DNA from 3 places in the Rhodospirillum centenum SW genome. Region 1 is predicted to be linked to each of the others. Evidence: riboswitches for the same ligand, from Rfam matches in the RefSeq annotation. Region 1 holds a riboswitch; each other region holds the start of a gene.
The links. Region 1 has a riboswitch for cobalamin ahead of RC1_RS03145 (TonB-dependent receptor plug domain-containing protein). Riboswitches for the same ligand answer to the same signal wherever they lie in the genome.
Positions count from the first base shown of each region.

Region 2: linked by a shared signal. The riboswitch ahead of RC1_RS18515 (TonB-dependent receptor plug domain-containing protein) and the one ahead of RC1_RS03145 (TonB-dependent receptor plug domain-containing protein) in region 1 are both predicted to bind cobalamin.
Region 3: linked by a shared signal. The riboswitch ahead of RC1_RS01500 (cobyric acid synthase) and the one ahead of RC1_RS03145 (TonB-dependent receptor plug domain-containing protein) in region 1 are both predicted to bind cobalamin.

Region 1 covers NC_011420.2:715,267-722,362, reverse strand. Annotated here, with positions in the region: gene RC1_RS03175 (hypothetical protein) at 1-634, opposite strand, end outside; gene RC1_RS03170 (hypothetical protein) at 726-1,154, opposite strand; gene phoU (phosphate signaling complex protein PhoU) at 1,283-2,017, opposite strand; gene RC1_RS03160 (pentapeptide repeat-containing protein) at 2,137-3,438, shown strand; gene RC1_RS03155 (AAA family ATPase) at 3,474-4,052, opposite strand; cobalamin riboswitch at 4,161-4,390, shown strand; gene RC1_RS03145 (TonB-dependent receptor plug domain-containing protein) at 4,626-6,617, shown strand; gene RC1_RS03140 (ABC transporter substrate-binding protein) at 6,617-7,096, shown strand, end outside.
Region 2 covers NC_011420.2:4,045,060-4,052,155, reverse strand. Annotated here, with positions in the region: gene RC1_RS21910 (hypothetical protein) at 1-108, opposite strand, end outside; gene cobD (threonine-phosphate decarboxylase CobD) at 189-1,208, opposite strand; gene RC1_RS18530 (ABC transporter ATP-binding protein) at 1,342-2,148, opposite strand; gene RC1_RS18525 (FecCD family ABC transporter permease) at 2,145-3,185, opposite strand; gene RC1_RS18520 (ABC transporter substrate-binding protein) at 3,182-4,066, opposite strand; gene RC1_RS18515 (TonB-dependent receptor plug domain-containing protein) at 4,069-5,958, opposite strand; cobalamin riboswitch at 6,157-6,352, opposite strand; gene RC1_RS18510 (hypothetical protein) at 6,479-6,799, opposite strand; gene RC1_RS18505 (sulfate/molybdate ABC transporter ATP-binding protein) at 6,949-7,096, opposite strand, start outside.
Region 3 covers NC_011420.2:331,893-338,988, forward strand. Annotated here, with positions in the region: gene RC1_RS01495 (ribonucleoside triphosphate reductase) at 1-591, opposite strand, end outside; cobalamin riboswitch at 682-891, opposite strand; cobalamin riboswitch at 1,004-1,217, shown strand; gene RC1_RS01500 (cobyric acid synthase) at 1,332-2,918, shown strand; gene cbiB (adenosylcobinamide-phosphate synthase CbiB) at 2,967-3,878, shown strand; gene RC1_RS01510 (bifunctional adenosylcobinamide kinase/adenosylcobinamide-phosphate guanylyltransferase) at 3,906-4,424, shown strand; gene RC1_RS01515 (cob(I)yrinic acid a,c-diamide adenosyltransferase) at 4,525-5,082, shown strand; gene RC1_RS01520 (aminotransferase class V-fold PLP-dependent enzyme) at 5,138-6,445, opposite strand; gene RC1_RS01525 (TonB-dependent receptor plug domain-containing protein) at 6,532-7,096, opposite strand, start outside.

The DNA.
Region 1 (7,096 bases):
GGCTCTCCACGTAGTAGACGGCGCTGGTGCGGAAGGTGAAGAAGCCGTCCTGCTCCAGCGAGACGGTCAGCACCATCTCGGTGTCCGCCGCGTCGGGCAGCGCCCGCACGGCGTCCAGCCCCAGCCCGGCCAGCACCGCGGAGATGCCCCAGGGAAACTTGTCCGCGACCCAGGTTCCCACCGCCGCCCCCGATGCCAGCACCGTCAGCGGCCCCGGCACCGTATGCACCGGATCGGAGCCGGGGGAGCGCGGCACGATCAGCACATCCACCCCGACCGAGGTCACGTCGGGCCGCGGATCGAGCGCCACCGGATGGCCCCGGTCCACGAACTCCGTCTGCATGGCGCCCAGGAAGGCATCGGCGAACAGGCTGCCGTCGTTGCGCATCATGTAGACGGCGACCGGACCCTTCTTGCCCGTCTTCTCCTCCAGATAGGCAGAAACTGCCCAGGCGGCGTCGCGGGCCACGATCTGCCAGTGCGCCGCCGAGTTCAGCAGGGGTTGCGGCTCGGCCAGCATGCCCACCGCCACCGGGCGGGTGCCGCAGCCGGCCAGGCCGAGCAGGGCCGCAAGCAGCAGGGAGGGGGCAAGGGCCGTGCGGACGGCGGGGGAGAAGCGGCAGAGGATCGGCATGGCGGGTCCCGGTCGGTGCGTCTGGAACGCTGACAGGACCCAAGCAAGGCGCGTGCCGCAGCGGCGGTACAAGGGCGGGACGGACAGGAAGTCAGCCGGCGACGGCGCCGGGGCCGCGCAGTTGCCCGGCCAGGGCCGACGCCTCGGCGATCCGGGCTGCGGGTAGCGCCAGCAGGCGGGGCGTGATCTCCGCCGATTCCAGCAGACACTGGCGGTCGAAGAGGTCCCGGAGGCGGACATGATCCGTGCGCCAGCCCGGCGCGTCCGCCGCCTGGGCGGTAAGCAGCGCCCCGCAGAGCGCCTCCACCTGCCCTTGCAGAGCCCCGATCTCCGCCGTCGGCGCGTCCGGCAGCAGCGGCGATACCGCGTCGCGCATCATGGCCCCGTGCGCCCGCCAGAGGTCGAGCAGGCGCTCCAACGGGATGCCCCGTTCCTCGGGGCCGTACTGGACGCTGTTGCCGACGAGGGCCAGCAGCTCGCGCCCGGCCCCGTGGTCCGCCTGGATCTGTTCCGCGATCATGCCGGCCCGCTCTCCCGCTTCCTGGTTCCCGGGGGCTGCCATGTGCAGGCAGAGCCCCCGCTGGAACCAACCGTCCCCGTCAGGCGGGGTTCCGGTCCCGCCGGACAGGAACGGGGCGGAGTGGCGGCTCAGCGCGTGGGGCCGTCGCCGAGAATGCCGGGGGAAACGACGGCGAAACTGGTCTCGTCGCCCTTCTGACGCTCCTCCTCCGGCAGGCTGCCGCGGATGCGGAAGCAGACCGCCTCGGCGATGTTGGTCGCGTGGTCGCCGATCCGTTCCAGGTTCTTCGCCGCGAACAGCAGGTGCGTGCAGGCGGTGATCCGCTGCGGCGTCTCCATCATGTAGGTCAGCAGCTCGCGGAACAGGGCCGTGTAGGCCCGGTCCAGATCCTCGTCGCGGTCGCGCACCCGCAGGGCCCCGTCGACGTCGTCGTCCAGATAGGCCTGCACCACGGCGTTCAGCATCTCCCCCGCCGTCTGGCCCAGCGGGCCGAGGGAGCGGGTGAGGCCGATCTCCGGCATCTGCTGCAACGCCAGCGACCGCTTGGCGACATTGGCGGCGAAGTCGCCGATGCGCTCCAGGTTCGATGCCGCCTTGAGCGCCGTGATCACCTCGCGCAGGTCGCAGGCGACCGGCTGGCGGAGTGCCAGCAGGCGGATGGTCTGGGCCTCGACCTTGCGCTCCAGCTCGTCCAGCAGACCGTCCTCGCGCACGACCTTGCCGGCGAGATCGGAATCGCGGGTGACGATGGCCTGCATCGCCTCCCGGAGTTGCTGCTCCGCCTGCCCCCCCATTTCAGCGATATAGCTGTGGAGCTTGCGAAGCTCCTGGTCATAGGCATTGACGATGTGCTGCGACTGCATCCTGGACCTCCCCTCGGGAACCCTGGCCGCGGACATGCCGGCACGGTTCCACATGAGCCAATAATCCGCTAAGAAAACGAATGTCCACCTCTGACTAGCGGCTGCGCCGCGATCAGGCCATGACGCCCCACGAGTTGATCGCCACGCTGGAGAAGCACGAACGCTGGCTGAAGCGGGTGACGGGCGGCGCGCGGGCGATGATGCCGCTGGTGGACCTCCAGGGGCATAACTTCAATGCCGCCAACCTGCAATCGGCCAAGCTGTCGGGGGCCAACCTTTCGGACTGCGACTTCACGCGGGCGAACCTCAGCCAGGCAGACCTTTTCGCGGCGCGGATGACCCGGGCGCTGCTGACCGGCTGCAATCTGACCAAGGCCGATCTGCGCGGGGCACACCTGCGCGGTGCCAAGCTGAAGGGCGCCATCCTGCGCGAGGCGGATTTGCGCGGCGGCGCCCTGCTGGACCGGCGCAGCCCCAGCCAGATGAGCGTGCAGCGGTCCGACCTGTCCGGTGCGGACCTGGACGATGCGCTGCTGTCGAACGCCAATCTGGCCGGCGCCGATCTGGGCGAGTGCAGCATGGTCGGCGCCGACTGCCAGGGCGCGCAGATGTCCGGCTGCAACCTCTCCAACGCCGTGCTGAAATCGACCAACTTTTCCAACAGCGACCTGCGCGGCGCCAACCTCGCCGGGGCGAACCTCGCCGGCGCCTCGCTCCGCGGCGCCAACCTGATGGGCGCGAACCTGACCGGCGCCAGCCTGCGCAACGCCGACCTGCACGGCGCCAACCTGGACGGGGTGAGCCTCGCCAGCGTGGACATGACCGGCGCCAACATCACCCGCTCGCAGGACAACTTCTCGCAGAAGGTCCAGGCCACGCTGTCCGCACATTTCGCCTGGATCAACTCCAACGGGGCGAAGGGCACGCGCGCCACCCTGGACGGGGAGGATCTGTCCCATATCGGGCTGGAGAAGGTGAATCTCAGCGGCGCCAGCCTGAAGCACTGCACCATGGTCGGCGCCAAGCTGCGTGAATCGCTGCTGATCATGACCGATCTGGTCTCGGCCAACCTCCAGAACGCCGATCTCTGCGGCGCCACCCTGGACGGGTCGAACCTCCGCGCCGTCGATCTGACGGGCGCCCGGCTGGACGGGGCGGAGATCGGGTCCGTGGACATAAAGGGACCGGACGGCCGTCCCACCGGCCGGCTGTGGCCGGCGAACCTGTCCGGCGCGAAGCTCGTGAAGGCCAGCCTCGTGCGGGCGAACCTGCGCAACGCGAACCTCTCCGGGGCCGACCTGCGGGGGGCCGACCTCACCGGCGCCAACCTGATCGATGCCAATCTACGCGGCGCCCTGCTGGACGAGGCCGTGCTGACCGGGGCCGCCCTGCCCCTGCCGGACGAGGATGAGGACGACTGACGGGTCGCCTCCGTGACCGGCCCGCCCCTCCCGTATCAGCCGGGGCCGAGTCGTCGCAGCACCCAGTCCAGCCGCGCTTCCGGCGCCATCGCCCGGTCGGGCACGATGACCAGCCGGGCGGGATCGACCCAGCGCCGGCACAGCCCCGCCACCAGTTCCTGGAAATGGAGCTGCATCCAGGGATTGGGAAAGCGCACGCCGTCATCCTCCAGCGGAATGCAGCCCCAGGGCAGCAGCAGCACGGCGCTGTAGTCCGCCATCGCCGCCACCGCACGGGCGAGCAGCGCCTCGGTCGCGGCGGGATCGTCCACCCCGAACCCGTTGGACAGCCAATGGGCGGCGAAATCCAGCGGCGTGCGGTCGGTGACGAAGCCGCCGTCTGCCTGCGCCATCGCCCGCACCAGCGCATCCGCCTGGGCGCGGATCAGGGCGCGGTGCCCCTCGCGCGTCAGGGTGTGGAGATCGAATCCGGCCTCCAGCAGCGGCCGCATCGCCTCCGCCATCACCGGAAGGTCCAGCCGGCCGCCCAACGCCTCCGCCAGTGTCGTCTTGCCGACGCCGGCGCTGCCGGTGATGCCGATGCGGTGGGGGTGGTGGTGCGGGGCGGTATCCATCCGGCGATGCTAGAGCCTTGCGGCCGGGTCGGGAACGGGGCGCTCGCCGTCCCAGGGTTGCCCCCTGCGGCGATGGAGCCGCCTTGTCGGGTCCGGACGTTTTCCCTACAGTGCCGCACATGTGTCGGTCCCCCCGAAGGGGTGAAAAGGGAACGACGGTGCGGCCTGCGCCTGGGTGACCGGGTGGGGCCAACGCCGTGGCTGCCCCCGCAACTGTGATCGGCGAGTTCGCCGCCCCCCGTCCGCACGGACGGGAACAGGCCACTGGGAAACTGGGAAGGCCGGGCGTCGGATGCGGACCCGAGAGCCAGGAGACCTGCCGGCATGAAGCGTCACGCAACCATCGGGCGGGGTGCATCGATGGGACGGTCCTCCGTTTTGCGGTGACGTGCCCGATGGGTTGCCGTGGACGGGGGTGCGCGCATGCGTCCTCTGACGAGTCGTGTCTGCCGCCAGTACCGCGCCGGTCGTTTCCCGGCGGAGGCGGAGCCGTGCCGTGTCCACGGGGACCCAGAGTCCCCAACCGCCCGACCCGCGCCCTGCGCGGTCGCGGCGCCAGCCGGCACGCAAGCGATGCACAAGCGACCCACCGTCTTCCCGCAACCCCGGTTTCCGCTGCCTTTCCTGGCAGCGGCCTTCCTCCTGCCGGCACTCCCCGCGACGGCCGCGGCCGATGACGCTTCCCCGGTGGAGGAGATCGTCGTCACCGCCACCCGGACGCCGACGCCGATCGACCGCATTCCCGCCTCCGTCAGCGTCATCGACCGCGAGGAAATCCGGCGCAACGCCTGGCAGACCCTGCCGGATGCCCTGCGCACCCTGCCCGGTGCCGCCCTGACCCGCAGCGGCGGCCCCGGCGGCAACAGCTCTCTGTTCCTGCGCGGTACGAACAGCGACCATGTCCTGGTGCTGCTGGACGGCCTGCCGGTGAACGATCCGGCCATGACCGCCGGCGCCTTCAACTTCGGCGACGACCTGCTTGAGGGTGTCAGCCGGATCGAGGTGGTGCGCGGCCCCGCCTCCACCCTCTACGGCTCGAACGCCATCGGCGGCGTGATCAACATGATCACCCGTGCCGGCGGCCCCACCGCCGCCACCGCCGAGGTCGATGCCGCTGCCGGCACGGACAAGACCTGGCGCGGCAGCGCCGGCCTCTACGGCACGCTCGACAATCTGGACTACGGCGTCAGCGTCCAGGGCTTCACCACCGACGGCGACAATGCCACGCCCTCGCGGATGGCCGGCAATCTGGGCGAGGATGACGGCTTCGACGCCCTGACCGCCACCGGCAAGGCCGTGGTCCGGCTGGAGAACGGCCGGCTGGAGGCGCTGCTGCGCTGGCGCAGGGCGGAGAGCGACCTCGACAATGTCCCGCAGGACGAGCCGAACTCCACCGGCGAAAGCGACCATCTGGCCTGGCAGCTTGCCGGCGAGCGGCTGTTCTTCGGCGGGGCGCTGAACTCCCGGCTGAGCGTGGGGCAGAGCCGCTACGACCGCACCTACCGCAACGATCCGGACAGCGTCTCCGCCGATTACAGCCGCGACACCTACGACAGTGTGCGGACCCAGGCCGACTGGCAGAACAACCTGACCCTGCCGGCGACGGCGGCGGTGAAGGACGGGGTGCTTGGCTTCGGCGCATCGTTCGTGCGGGACGAGGTGGATTTCGACACCCGCTCCGTCTCCGCCTACGGTCCCTACACCAGCGCCGTGGACGCGGATGCCGACAGCCTTGCCCTCTATGTCCACGCCCAGGCCCGCCTGTTCGACGCGGTGGACGTGACGGCCGGCCTGCGCAACGAGCATCCGGACGATTTCGGCACCACGACGACCTGGCGCCTGGGGGCGGTCGTGCCGCTGCCCTCCCTCGCCACCCGCCTGAAGGCGGCGGCCGGCAGCGCCTTCAAGGCGCCCACCCTGTATGACCGCTTCGGCACGAACAATTACGGCTACCGCGGCAATCCCGACCTGGACCCGGAGAAGAGCGTCGGCTGGGAGGCCGGGTTCGAGACCGACCTGCCGGGGGCGGGGCGCAGCAACCTCGCCACCCTGTCGGTGACCTGGTTCCAGAGCGACATCGACGACCTGATCACCTACCGCTACAACCCGGACTTCACGAGCACGGTCGTCAACGTCAACGAGGCGCACACCAAGGGGGTGGAGACGATCCTCACCCTGCGCCCCGCGGACTGGGCCGAGCTGACGGCGAGCTGGACCTGGACGGATGCCCGCAACGAGCAGACCGACGCGCGCCTGCTGCGCCGGCCGGAGCATGCCCTGGCCTTCACGGCGGCGCTGGAGCCCGTCGCGGGCCTGACCGTGGCCCCGGAAGTCTCCTTCATCGGGCGGCGGCGTGACTACATCTATCCCGACGGGAGCGGCTACGGTGCAGAGGGTACGGCCGGCGGCTACTGGCTGGCGAACCTGTCGCTGACCTGGCAGGCGCGCGAAGACCTCCAGCTCTACGCCCGCGGCAGCAACCTGTTCGACCGGACGATCGAGGACCCCAACGGCTTCGCACAGCCGGACCGGGGCATCCTCGTCGGCCTCCGGGCGACATACTGATGCGGCGGGCCCTGGCAGCCCTCGTGACCCTGCTGGCGGCGTGGCAAGCCCACGCCGCCGACGGTCCGCAGCGGGTGGTGTCGCTCAACCTCTGCACCGACCAGCTTGCGGTCCTGCTGCTGCCGCCGGAGCGGATCGCGGCCCTGTCGCATCTGGCCCGCGATCCCGGCCTGTCCCATGTCGCAGCCGAGGCCAGGGCGCTGCCCGTCGTACAGGGCGTGGCAGAGGAGATCCTGCCGCTGCGGCCGGACATCGTGCTGGCCGGAACCTACACGACCCGCGCCACCGTGGCGCTGCTGCGGGCCCGCGGCATCCCCGTGGTGGAACTGGGGCTGGCCTCCGGCTTCGACGACATCCGGACCCAGACGCGGGAGGTCGCCCGGGCGCTGGGCGTGCCTGAGCGCGGCGAGGCCCTGCTGGCGGAGATGGATGCGAAGCTGGCCGCCGCCGCCCCCCGCGACAGCGCCCGTCCCACCGCC
Region 2 (7,096 bases), 1.0 Mb from region 1:
GGTCGTGGCGGTCGTCTCGTCGTCGGTCGTGCTCGTGCGCTTCAGGGAGGACAGGAGCGCCTGCTGGAGCAGGGACGTGCTCCCGTAACCGGAAATGGAACTGGCCATGGGGGTCCTCGGCGTTGGTGGAGCGCGCCGGACGGCACTCCTCAGCCCTTACACGCCGCAGATCCGCTGCCCTGACGCCCTCAGCCCCGCCAGACCGGATCGCGGACGACCTGCCGCAGCCGGGCCCGCGCCGGATCGTCCGGCGGCAGGCCGAAGCGCAGGAGGTCCGGCCGGTCGGGAAAGCGGCGCACCCAGAGTCCGGCGGCGGCCAGCGCCCCGGACAGGGCCAGGGCGGCCGGGGTCCGCACCAGCCGGAACAGCGGCGTGCCGCCCACGACCGTCAGCCCGGCCGCTGCCAGATCGGCGTCGAGCGCCGCCGCGGCGGCCTCCAGCCGGAGGCGGGTCGCCGCCGTCCAGGCATCGTCCTCCAGCGCGCGGCGGCCGATCTCCAGCGCCGGGCCGGAGACGCTCCAGGGGCCGAGTGCCGCCTCGACCGCGGCCACGAGGGCGGTGTCCGCCAGGACGAACCCCAGCCGCAGACCCGCCAGCCCGTAGAACTTCCCGAAGCTGCGCAGCACGACCAGCCCCGGCATGCCCGCCGCCGGGGCGACGCTGGCCTCGGGGCAGGTGTCGGCGAACGCCTCGTCCACCACCAGCCAGCCGCCCCGCCGGGCCAGGGCCGCCGCGAGCTCCAGCACCCGCCGCGGCGGGTGCAGGCGGCCGTCGGGATTGTTCGGGTTGACGACGACGCAGACCTCAGTGTCGTCGGGCAGGGCGTCGATGCCGGGAACGGCCGTCACCTCGTGGCCGGCCGCGGCCCAGCAGTGGGCATGCTCGTTGTAGGTGGGCGACTGGATGGCGACCCGCGCGGGGGGCCGCAGCCGTGGCAGAAGCTGGATCAGCGCCTGGGTGCCCGGCGCCGCCGCGACACGGCCCGCGTCCGGAACGCCGTAGCGCCGGGCGGCCGCGTGACGGAGGGCGGCAAGGGCGGCCGCACCGGGCAGCCGGGTCCAGCTCTCCGGCTCCAGCGGCCCGACCGGGAAGGGCCAGGGGTTGATCCCCGTGGACAGGTCGATCCAGGGGCCGGGGGCGTCCGGCCAGGTCCGGCGCGCGGTGTCCAGGTCGCCGCCATGCGGCAGCAGGCCCTGCCCTGCGGTCACGCTGTCTCCGCTGTCCCCGTTCATGCTTCTTCCCCGGCCGGCGGAATGCCAGCACTGCCCATAAGCCAGCGCCGCGGCGGCGTCCAGACCCGGCCGCGGGCCGGCGGGCAGAACCGCGCGTGGCCGCATCGTCTCAGCCCCGGCGGCCCCCCATGTCCGCCGCGTCCGCCCGCCGCCAGGCGAGCGCGTAGGGCTGCCCCTCCCGGACTCCGCGCAGCAGTTCGATGGCGTAGACCTGCTCCAGCCGGCCACCGGAGAGCAGCGTGGCCGGATCGCTGTCGGCCACGATGGCGCCACCTTCCGCCATGAGGCAGAGGCGGGTGCAGAAGCGCAGCGCCAGCGCCAGCTCGTGCAGCACCACCATCACCCCCATGCCCTCCGCCGCCAGCCCGGCCAGCAGTTCCATGAGCTGGAGCTGGTGGTAGGGGTCGAGCCCCGCCGCCGGCTCGTCCGCCAGCAGATAGTCGGGCTCCACCGCCAGGGCGCGGGCCAGCATCACCCGCGCCCGCTCGCCGCCCGACAGCGTCGTCACCACGCGGTCGCGCAGGCCGGTGACGCCGCAGCGGGCCATCGCCCGCCCGACGGCAGCCGCGTCCGCCCCGCCGCTGCCGCGCCAGGGATCGGCGTGGGGCAGGCGGCCCAGCGTGACCACGCGCTCCACCCGCAGCGGCCAGTGGCTGCCGGCCTGCTGGTCGAGGAAGGCCAGCCGCCGCGCCCGCTCCGCCGGCGGCAGCCCGGCCAGGGGACGGCCGTCCAGGCTGACCTGCCCCCGGTCGGGCCGGGAGAGGCCGGCGAGCGTCCCCAGCAGGGTCGTCTTGCCCGCCCCGTTGGGGCCGATCAGCCCGACCAGTTCCCCCGGCCGGAGCCCGACGGACACCCCGTCCAGCACGGCCCGGCCGCCCAGGTCGATCCCCAGCTCGTGTGCCCGGAGCCCCGTCATCGCACCTCCGCCCTCAGCCGGTTGAGCAGGAGCAGGAAGAAGGGCGCCCCGATCAGGCCGGTGACGACACCCAGCTTCAGCTCGTCATTGGTCGGCACCAGCCGGACCAGGATATCGGCCGCCAGCAGCAGGGCACCGCCGGCCAGGGCACTGGGCAGCAGCAGGCGCCCCGGCTCGTGCCCGACGAAGGGCCTCAGCAGGTGCGGCACCACCAGCCCGATGAAGCCGATGGCACCCGTCACGGCCACCCCCGGCCCGACAGCCAGCACCGTGCCCAGCACGATGCGGCGGCGCAGCGCCGCCACGTCCACGCCCAGGCTGGCCGCCGTGCGTTCGCCCAGGCCCAGCGCGTCCAGGCTGTGCCGCTCCCGCGCCAGCATCGCCATCCCGACAAGCAGGAAGGGGGCCGCCAGCAGCACATGGTCGCGCGTCCGGTCGGTCAGCGACCCCAGCAGCCAGAAGGCGATCTCCAGGGCCGCGTGCGGGTTGGGCGCGAGGTTCAGGGCCAGCGAGGTCAGCGCCCCGGCGAGGGTCTGCACCGCCACGCCGGCGAGGATGAGGGACAGCACGCTGGCCTGCCTTCCTGCCAGCATGAGGATCAGCGCCATGCCGCAGCCGGCCCCCGCCATCCCGGCCAGCGGCATGGCGAGCGCAAGCTGGGCGGAGAGCCCGAAATAGAGCACCAGCACGGCGCCGAACGAGGCGGAGGCGGACGCCCCGACAAGGCCCGGATCGGCCAGCGGGTTGCGCAGGAATCCCTGCAGGGCCGCCCCCGCCATGCCCAGACCGGCCCCCACCAGCGCCCCCAGCAGGGCGCGCGGCAGGCGCACCTCCTGCGCCACCAGCACCACGGCGGGATCGCCCCGCCCCGCCAGCCCCGCCAGGATCTGTCCGGGCGGGACCGGGGCCGGACCGACCAGCAGGGACACCAGGAACAGGGCGGCCAGCAGCAGCCCAAGCCCGGCCAGCAGGAGCCCGTCTCCCCGCGGCCGGGCTGCGTCCGGGGGGCGGGCTCGGTCGGCAGCGGCGGCGGTCATGACGCCCCTCCCCCGCCGCGGACGGCCTCACGCAGCAGGGCCACCCCGTCGATGGAGCCGGGGCCGGCGCAGAGCCAGTACTTCAAGGGGAAGGACACCTCCCGCATCCGCCCTGCCAGTGGGCGCAGCGCGGGGTGGTCCAGCACCGACTGGCCCACACCGGGCCGGTCCGGCCGGCGGCTGTCCACCACCAGAACGTCCGGCGGATCGAGCGCGAGCTGTTCCACCATGACACGGCCGTTCGGGCGGGTGGAGAGACGCCCGCCGATGTTCGTCAGGCCGGCCGCGGCCATCATGTCGTTGACGATGCCGCGGGAGCCGGGAACCTCGCCCCCCGGCCGGTACAGCATGGCGGTGCCCAGGGCGGGGGCGGTGCCCGCCCCGGCCAACCGTGCCTCCAGGGCGCGCCGCAGCGCCCGGCCTCGCTCCGGCTGCCCGACCGCCGCCGCCACGGCGTCGATCTGGGGCAGGATGCCGGCCAGGGTCACCGCACCGCGCAGCCGCAGCACCGGCACGCCGAGATGCTCCAGCATGGCGACCGTGCGACCGCGGGTGAAACCGCCGTCCACCACCAGGTCGGGCTTCAGCATCAGGATCTCCTCCGCCGTGCCGCCGTGCCGGTGCAGACCCGAAGCCTGCGCCGCGAAGGGCGTCAGGTTCGGGTCCGCGGCAAGGCGGCTGAGGCCGGCGATCTGCTCCCGCTCCGCCACGGCCAGCACGAACTGGTCGGCGCAGAGCGAGAGCGAGACGACACGGCGGGGCGCCGCCCCCACCCCGTCCGTCGCCCCGGCCGCCGGACCGGGCAGGCCCGCGACGGACAGGACGACGGAGGACAGGACGAGGGCGAGCGGCAGGAGGGCGGCGGCGACGCGCCGGCCCATGCTCAGAACGCCGCCTGGATGCCGATATAGGCGGAGCGGCCGGGCGTGTTGTAGTTCAGGACCTCCTGGTAGTCCTCGTCGAACAGGTTCTCGACCCGGCCGAACAGGCTCAGGCTGTCCGTCAGCTCCCAGCGGCCCAGCAGGTTCACGACCGTGTAGCCGTCCACCCGCGGCGAGGTGGCCGACGCGCGGTCGAGCTGCGAGGTGACATGGCGCAGGTCCGCCCCCAGGGTGACCGCGTCCGTCACCGTCACGTCCGCGCCCAGGTTGAACGAATGGCGCGGCCGCCGCGGCAGGTCGCGGCCGTTGTCCCGGTTCTCCGTGTCCAGCAGGGTGTAGTTCGCATCCAGCGAGAGCCAGGAAACCGGCTGCACGGCCAGCGTCGTCTCCACGCCCTGGGTCCGGGCGCGGCCGATGTTCACGTAGCTGGAGGTGAAGGCGATCAGGTTGCGGTAGCTGTTGCGGAACACGGACACGCCCGCGGTGACCTTGCCGTCGAAGAGGGCCTGCTCGATCCCGGCATCGGCGCCCCAGCTCTTCTCCGTCTCCAGGCGCCGGTTGCCGTAGGTCGGGTCGAAGAGCTGGTACAGGCTGGGCGCGCGGCGGGCCGTACCGTAGCTGGCGCGCAGCGTGGTGCCCACCGGGGACAGCGCATAGGCCGCCGTGGCGCGCCAGGTGGTGTCGCCGCCGAACTGGTCGTTATGGTCGTGGCGGGCGCCCAGGGTGACCGACAGTTCCTCGGTCAGGGCCGCGAGATACTGGCCGAAGACGCCCCAGGTCTCGACATCCGCATCGACGCCCGGCGTGGTGACGCCCCGGCTGCTGGTGGTGGTGGTCTCCGCCTTCTCCCGGTCCCAGGCGAGGCCGACGGTGGCGACATCCGCCCGGCGCAGCTTCAGGCTGGACATCAGGTCAACGCTGAGCTGGTCGCTGTCGAAGGTCGAATAGCGGTACCAGCCCTGGGGCTCGTCGAAGTCGCGGTCCGTCCGGCTGGCGCCGACCGACAGGGTGGTTTCCAGCCGGCCGTCCAGCGCCGTGAAGAACGCGCCGGCATGGCCGAACAGGGTCTCCTTCTCCTGGAAGGCGGGACCGTCGCTGCTGGCGCTGGGATCGAAGTCGGTGTCCAGCCAGTCCCAGCCGGCAGAGAAGTCGAAGCGCAGCGCCTCGCTGGCGCGCCAGCCGAGCCGCCCCCGCAGGGAGCGCATTTCCGACCCGTCCTTCTCGTCGCCCGCGCCGACACGGGAGAAGCCGTCCGTCTTGTAGTTGCTGCCCGAGAGCGAATAATCGACGTCGCCCGAGCGGCCGGACAGGGACAGATTCTGCCGGAAGGTGTCGTAGGCACCGGCCTCGACCAGTCCGCGGACGGTCAGCGGGCCGTCGCCCTGACGGGTGATGATGTTGATGACGCCGGCCATGGCGTCGTTGCCGTAGAGCGCGCTCTGCGGCCCGCGCAGCACCTCGATCCGCTCGATGTCGTCGCTCAGCAGGGCATTGAAGTCGAAATCGCGGCTCGCGCCGGAGCTGTCGTTCATCTCCACCCCGTCCACCAGCACCTTGACCATGCTGGTCTCGGAGCCGCGGATCCGGACGTTGGAGGTGGCGCCGACGCCGCCGCTGCGCGAGATGCTGATGCCAGGGACGCGCTTCAGCACGTCCAGGACCTGCGACTGCTGGCTGCGCGCGATGTCCGCCGCGGTGACGACGCTGATGCTGCTGCCGACGCGGTCGATCCGGGTCGGGGTGCGGGTCGCGGTGACGACGATCTCATCGACCAGGGGATCGCGCCCTGCGCTCTGGGCCTGGGCCTGCACCGCCAGACCGAGGCAGGAGGCGGCGGTCAGGCCGGCGAACAGCGCGTGACGGCGACGGGACGACAGGGAGGACTTGGGCACTTCTCTGGCTCCGTTCCACAAGGATGCGAAATCGGAAGCAGGGCCCGACAGCCGGCGCGGCGGACCTGCCGCGTCGGGGGGATGACAGGCCGGTCCGGCACCGCCATGGCAGGCATGGCAGCGACACGGGCACGCTCCTTCCGAAGCGCCGGCACGAAACGGAAATCCGCCCCGCCAGGACACCCCGCCCAACGGCCGTGCGACGCGTTTCCGAAGGCAGGTCTCCTGGCTTGCGGGTCACGACGCTCGCCCGGCCTTCCCAGTTTCCCAGTGGCCATGAATGGGCGAGCGCTCGCCGCTCACAGTTGCGGGGGCAGCCGCGGCCTGGGGCCTTGCGACCCGCACCGCGTTCCCTTTTCACCCCTTCCGGGGCACCTTCGGCGGGCTGAGGGTTAGCCTAGTCGGAACCGCGGCACAAGGGATGAGCGGCGGTGTTCCGAAACCTGTGGCAGCGGCGACACGCATAACCCGATATGCCCCAGCGCGCGCCCCCAGGACCCGGCGACCGGCCGGCGGCGGATCAGCCCGGAAGACCGCCCATCGGGAACGGACCGCCTGCCGCGGGCGCGGCGGGTGCGACGTGACCGGGCATGGCGGAGGCCGCATGCGGCGGCACGATGGCGACGAAGGGATCGCGGGCGCGCAAGGACCAGATCGCCCCGGCGGCTTCGGGGGATAAGGGGGCGGAGGCGAGCACCACCGCCGATGGCTGGGTGGCATCGAACAGACGGACCGCATCCTGCCAGCCGCCGGTGCCGACGACGGCAAGCCGACCGCTCTGGCACTGCGCCCGGGCCGCCGCCAGATCCTCTGCCTGTGATCCTATGATGATGACACGCACCGCACAGCCTCCGAGCGCGTTACTCCCCAAGTGAGGCGTAACTACGTTAACATGACGCTAACGCGGTGTCTGCCGTCTGATTCGCACCTCTCGGCCCGACGGTCGTGCGCCAGGGTCAGGCGACAGCCTGACGGAAACGGCGCCATCCCTCAGGCCGGGAAGATGTTGACATGGCGCAGCCTGACGCCCACCGCGGCCCCGGGGGTCAGCGCCCCCGCATCGGCCGTGCGGCGGTCCAGCAGGGCCTCCATGACCTGTCCGTCCAGGTCGAGGTCGAGCCGCAGCTCCGGGCCGACC
Region 3 (7,096 bases), 380 kb from region 1:
GTTCAGCCCTTCCGTCAGCAGGGTGCGCAGGGACCAGCCGGCGCAGTAGCCTGCCAGCATGTCCAGGTCATGGATGTGGATGTCGCCCTCGCGGTGGGCGCGGCCCACCTCCGCCGGGTAGACGTGCGACAGCCAGTAGTTCGCCACCACCTTGCCGGAGATGTTCAGGATCAGGCCACCCAGCGAATAGCCCTGGTTGGCATTGGCGTTGACGCGCCAGTCGGCCCGGTTCAGGTACTCGTTGATCGAGGTCTCGACATCCACCACCGTCTTGCGGTCGCGCCGCAGACGGGCGCGCTGCTCGCGGTAGACGATGTAGGCGCGGGCCGTGGCGAAATGGTTGGCGGAGATCAGGACCTGTTCGACCACGTCCTGGATCTGCTCGATGTGCGGCGCGTCGGTATGGAAGCGATGGCCGATCACCTTGATCGCCTGGATCGCCAGGAGATGCGCCTCGGCCCCGTCGAACTCGCCGGTCGCCTTGCCGGCGCGCTCGATGGCGGAGCGGATCTTGTCGCCGTTGAAGGCGGACACTTCACCGCTACGCTTGATCACGGACTTCGGCAGCGTGGCAAGGGCATGAACGGGCATGCGGGTCTTTCCCCTTCCGGCACGCGGACAGGGGTCGGGAACCGCCCGGCGCGGCGCCGGCGGGTTCCCTTCGGATCACCCCGTCCGAAGATGGTAGACTGGGTTACGGCAGGTCTCCTGGCTTGCGGGTCCGCGCCACCGTCCGGTCTTCCCGGTGCCGGTCGGCACCAGTGACATGAAAGGTCGGCAGCTCGCCGCTGACAGTTGCGGGGGCAGCGCCGGAATTGCACCGGCTTCCCTCTTAGCCCCCGGATAACTACATATTGTGTTGTCCGGAGGACCGTAACGCTAAATACCGTAAATGCAGGTTCTGCTTAAGTCAAGCTCCGGCGGCGCAGGAGGGGCATGACGGATCGCCATGCGGTCCGTCCACAGCCGTGCAGGCGGGCGTTGACAGGGGGATGGCCGTCTCCTAAAGCTCAGCCGTCACGGTTCTTCCGCTCCTCCCGGGTGCGGAAGCTAAGAGGGAATCCGGTGCGCCGTCCGCGGCAAGGCCGGAGCTGCCCCCGCAACTGTCGGCGGTGAGCCTCTCCCGTTCGCGCCACTGGACCCGCAAGGGTTCCGGGAAGGCCGGGCCGAGGCGACGACCCGCGAGCCAGGAGACCTGCCGCGACGCATCATGGTCCACGGGCGGGGTGTCCCGGCGGAACGACCGCGATCCGGCCGCCCCGGTGGGGATGACGGGACGTCACGGTCTTCCCCATGCCCATGCCCTTCACGTCTGAAGGGGCTTCCAGTCCATGTCCGATTCCGCGACGACGCCCGGCGACGGCCTCGCCCCGATCATCTACACGCCGCGCAGCACGGACGCTCCGCGCCGCGCCCGCGCGCTGATGATCCAGGGCACCAGTTCCGATGTCGGCAAGAGCATGCTGGTGGCCGGGCTCTGTCGCGCCTTCACCCGCCGCGGTCTGGTGGTGCGCCCGTTCAAGGCGCAGAACATGAGCAACAACGCCGCCGTGGTGCCCGACGCCGACGCCCCGCCGGAAGCGGACGGCACGCCGGCACGCGGCGAGATCGGCCGCGCCCAGGCGCTCCAGGCCCGCGCCTGCAAGGTGGCGCCGTCCATCCACATGAACCCGGTACTGCTGAAGCCGCAGACGAACATCGGCTCGCAGGTGGTGCTGCGCGGCCGGGTGCTGGGCAACTGCCCGGCGCGCACCTATCACCGGATGCGCAAGGGCCTGATGCCGCCGATCATGGACAGCTTCGAGCGGCTGGCCGCGGAGGCGGATCTGGTGATCGTGGAAGGCGCCGGCAGCGGGGCGGAGATCTATCTCCGCGCCTCGGACATCACGAACATGCATCTGGCGGAGCGGCTGGGCCTGCCGGTCGTCGTGCTGGGCGATTTGGACCGTGGCGGCACCATGGCCGCCCTGGTCGGCACCCACGCCCTGCTGGACGAGGCCGACCGGGCCCGCGTCGTCGGCTACATCGTCAACAAGTTCCGCGGCGACTTCTCCCTGTTCGAGCCGGCCTGCGGCACGATCACGGCGATGACCAACTGGCCCTTCCTGGGCGTGGTCCGCTGGTTCGAGGAGGCCGACCGCCTGCCGGCGGAGGATTCGCTGGCGCTGGAGCGGCCGGCCACCGGCGTGGGCAGCGGCCTGAAGGTGGCGGTGCCGCGGCTGTCCCGCGTCGCCAACTTCGACGATCTGGACCCGCTGGCGGCCGAGCCGGGCGTGGACCTGCGCTGGGTATCCCCGGGTCATCCGATCCCCGCCGATACGGACGTGGTGGTGCTGCCCGGCTCCAAGACCACCCGCGCCGACCTGGACGTGCTGCGGCAGCAGGGCTGGGACGTGGACATCCTGGCCCATGTCCGCCACGGCGGCCGGGTCGTCGGCCTGTGCGCCGGGTTCCAGATGCTGGGCCGGGTGGTGCGCGATCCCGCCGGGATCGAGGGACCGGCCGGCGAGACGCCGGGCCTGGGCCTGCTGGACATCGAGACGGAGATCGGCGGCGACAAGCGGCTGGTCGAGATCGACAGGCTGGACCGCAACAGCGGCCGCCGCGTCACCGGCTATGAGATGCACATGGGCCGCACGACCGGGCCGGGCCTGGAGCGGCCCTGGATGATGCTGGATGCGGGCGACGGCTCGGCCCCGCGGGCCGAAGGGGCGGTATCCGCCGACGGGCGGGTGACGGGCAGCTACATTCACGGCCTGTTCGGGTCGGACGGGTTCCGCTCCGCCTGGCTGGAGCGGGTGGGGGCGCAGGCCTCGGCGCTCGATTTCGAGGCACGGACCGAGGCGGCCCTGGAGGCCCTGGCCGACCATGTGGAGGCCAATCTGGACCTCGACGCGCTGCTGGCCCTGGCGCGGTGACGGCCCCCCGGTGACGCACGCCCTTCCCCTCCGCGGCAGCGCCCGGCCATGACCATCCTGCTGGCCCTGCTGATCGACCGCTTCCTGGGCGAGCCGCCGGCGCGGCTGCATCCGGTGATCTGGATGGGCCAGTACCTGGAGCACGCTGGCCGCCGGCTGCCCGATCTGCCGCCCTGGCTGGCACTGCCGGCCGGCGCCGTCGCCTGGGCCGTCGGAGCGGCGGCCACGGTGGCGGGGGCGGGGGCAGCGACGTGGCTCGTCTCCGACCTGCCGGCCTGGCTGGAACTGGTGCTGCTGGCGTTCCTGCTGAAGCCGATGTTCGCCCTGACCCTGCTCCTGTCGGAGGTCGCCGCCACGGAGACGGCCCTGCGCGAGGGTCTGGCGGCCGGCCGCGCCCGTCTGGGCTCTCTGGTCAGCCGCGACACCGCGGAGCTGGAACCGGAGCAGGTGCGCGAGGCTGCCATCGAATCCCTGGCGGAGAACCTGTCGGACTCCCTGGTGGCGCCGCTGTTCTGGTTCCTGGTGGCCGGTCTGCCCGGAGCCGCGCTCTACCGGTTCGCCAATACGGCGGATGCCATGTGGGGTTACCGCGGTCGCTGGGAATGGGCGGGCAAGGTCGCCGCCCGCGCCGACGACCTGCTGAACCTGATCCCGGCGCGGCTGACGGCGCTGGCGCTGCTGGGTGCGGATGCGCTGCGCCGCGACCGGCGGACGGTCCTGGCGGCGGAGGCCCGGCGCACCGCTTCGCCCAACAGCGGCTGGCCGATGGCGGCCATGGCGATGGCCCTGGGGCTGCGCCTGGGCAAGCCGGGCCACTATGTCCTCAACGAAGGGGGGACCGCCCCCGGCCCGGAGGACCTGCCCCGCGCCCTGGAGCGCGCCCGGCGGGCGGGTCTGGGCCTCGCCCTGCTGGCCGCCGTGGTGCAGGTGGCCATGGCGGAGGTGATCATCCATGTCTGACGTGCAGACCGGAACGGAGGCGATGCCATGGGAACGGTGACTTTCCTGACCGGCCCGGTGCGCAGCGGCAAGAGCGCCCGCGCCGTGGAGATCGCCCGCGGCTGGGGCGGGAACGTGGTCTTCGCCGCCACCTACCGCGTCGATCCCGCCGATGCGGAGATGCTCGCGCGCGTGCGCCGGCACCAGGAGGAACGGCCGGAGGGCTGGCGCACGCTGGAGGCGCCGGACGACCTGACGGCCGCGCTGGACGCGCTCGATCCGCCGCCGTCCGGACTGATCCTGGACAGCATCGTGATCTGGGCCGCCATGCGCTTCGACCGTGACGACAGCACGATCCTGACCGAGTGGAGCGCGGTCCTGGAGCATCTGCGCGCCGCCCCGTGGCCCACGGTCATCGTCGGTGACGAGATCGGCTGGAGTCCGGTGCCGATGGAAGCCGAGCTGCGCCGCTTCCGCGATCTGGTGGGCTGGCTGGGCCAGCGCACTGCCGCGGCGGCCGACGAGGCCTGGCTGATGGTGGCCGGATGCCCGGTGCGCCTTAAATGAGGGGGCGGACCGCCGCACCGTCCCCGCCGCTGCGCCCGCCGGGTGCCGCGGCCCGCCGTCCCGCGGCGACACCCGAGAGAGACCGGAAAGGGAGAGAACGATGAGCAAGACCAAAGTGGTGACGCGCACCGGCGACGGCGGCGAAACTTCCCTCGGCCGCGGCGTGCGCGTGCCGAAATGCTCCGACCGCGTGGAGGCCTACGGCTCGGTGGACGAGGTCGGCGCCATGATCGGCGTGCTGCGCTCCATGCTGGAGGACAACGCCGCAGTGGATGCGCGGCTGCGCGCCATCCAGATCGACCTCTACAACATCTGCGCCGACCTGCACATGCCGGGCGAGGCCGGAGCCGCCCTGCGCATCGACGGCAGCGGTCTGGAGCGGATCGAGGCGGAACTGGGGGAGATGAACGAGGGGCTGCCGCGTCTGGCGAACTTCGTCCTGGCCGGCGGCACCCGCGCCGCCGCCTTCGCCCATCTGACCCGCACCGTGACCCGCCGGGCCGAGCGCCGGGTCGTGGCCCTGGCCCGCGCGGAAGAGGTCAATCCCGAGGTGCTGCGCTACATGAACCGGCTGTCCGACTACCTGTTCATCCTGGCCCGGACGCTGAACGAGAACGGCGCCAAGGACGATCTCTGGGCGCCGCGCGGGGTCCGCTGACCCCGCCCGCGCCGCCGGGCCCCCGCGCTTGCCCGCCCCGCGCTGCCCGCCGGCCTCAGCCGCCGGCGAGCAGCCGGAGCGCCGCCGTCAGTTTCCGGATGTCCTCCTCACGGGTGAAGAGGGCCGGCGTCACCCGCACGCAGGCCCCCTTCGCCACGCCCGTGCGGTGGACGGTGAAGATGCCGAAGCGCTCCAGCAACTGCCCAGCGACGGCCGCGTTCTCCTCGGCCGATGCCTTGCCCGCGAGACGGAACGAGGTGATGCCGGCCGTGAGCCGCGGGTCCTCCGGCGTCAGGATCTCGATGCCGGGATGGCCACGCAGCGTCTCCGCCCAGAGGTCGCGCAGATGGCGCAGCCGCGCGGCGATGGCAGGCGTGCCGATCCGCTGCTGGAAGTCGATCGCCGCCGGCACGGCCAGCAGCGTGGCGAAATCCGTGGTGCCGGTGTGGATGCGGGCGCGGATGCCCTGCGCCCCCTCCGGCTCGCCCATGTGGGGCTCGATGGCGTCCAGCCGGTCGCGCCGGATGTACATGACCCCGACGCCGAGCGGGGCACCGATCCATTTGTGCAGGTTGTAGCCGACGAAGTCGGCGCCGAGCCCGGCCGCGTCGAACGGCACCTGACCCAGCGAGTGCGCGGCGTCCACGATCACGTCCACGCCGCGCGCCCGCGCCATGGCCACGATCTCCGCCACCGGCAGCACCAGCCCGGTGCGGTGGCTGAGATGGGTCAGCAGCATCAGCCGGACCCGCGGATTGGCCGTCAGCGCCCGCTCATAGGCGTCGATCAGCCCCTGGTGGGTCGCCGGCTCCGGCAGGGCGATGCGGACGACCTCCACCCCGCGGCGCCGGCGCAGGGACTCCAGGCCCGCCTGCATGCTGTCATAGTCGAGATCGGCATGAAGGACGGCATCGCCCGGCCCGAGCCGGTGGTAGCCGGCGATCAGGGTGAGCAGCGCCTCCGTGGCGCCGCGGGTCAGGGCGATCTCGTCCTCCCCCGCCCCCAGCAGGGCGGCGACGCGGCGCACCACCTCCCGCGCGTCGCGGCCGAACTCCCGCCGCGTGTAGTAGGAGGTCTCCCGGTTCACCCGGTCCTGGTGCCGGCGATAGGCCTGCAGCACGGGCCGGGCCATCATGCCCCAGTTGCCGTTCTCCAGATGGACCACGGCGCGGGTGGCGTCGTACTGGCCGGCCACCGCCTCCCAGAAGCCCGTGTCGCGCGCCAGCGCCGACGGCGCCAGGGCCGGCACCGGCGGCAGATCGGGCACCGCCGCTCCGGCGCCGTTCCAGGCAGCCGGAACCGTCATGCCGGCCGCCAGCCCGGCCCCGCCCGCCCGCAGCAGGTCCCGTCGCGTCACACCCATGTCCGTTCTCCCCTCACAGTTCCGGGATGCCCGCGAACGGAAACGGGGCGGCCGGAGCCGCCCCGTCCCGTCCGGCCCTCCGCCGGTCAGTAGCGCACGTCCAGGCGGACATAGTACTGGCCGCCGTCGGTGTCGTAGGGCGCGTTGCGCGAGTAGATCAGGCCGCGGTTGGACTGGTAGGTCGCCTCTCCGGGGTAGTTGTCGAAGACGTTCTCCGCCCCCACCCGCAGCGAGAAGGCATCCGTGATGTCCCAGGTCACGGCCATGTCCACGAAGCTCTCCGCCCCGAAGGTCTGGAAGATGTCGCCCGTGGCGTTGCCCGAGCTGTCGGTCCACTCGCCGTAATAGCGCAGCCGCGCCATCAGGTTGACCGGGCCGAGACGGTAGTCGGCGCTGAGCGTGGCGTTGTGCTGCGGCAGTCCCTCCTCGAACAGCAGGGCCTGGGTCGGGTTGCTGGCGAGCGACCCGCCGGTGACCTCGGTCTTGTTATAGTTGTAGGCCGCCGACAGGGTCAGGTGGCCGGGGCCGGCATCCGTCGCATAGCTGCCGACGATGTCGATGCCGCGGGTGCGGGTGTCGAAGTCGTTGGTGAAGAAGCTGACGCTGGTGAAGGTGTTGGCCCCGGGCACGCCCTGCGCGATGAGCTGCTGC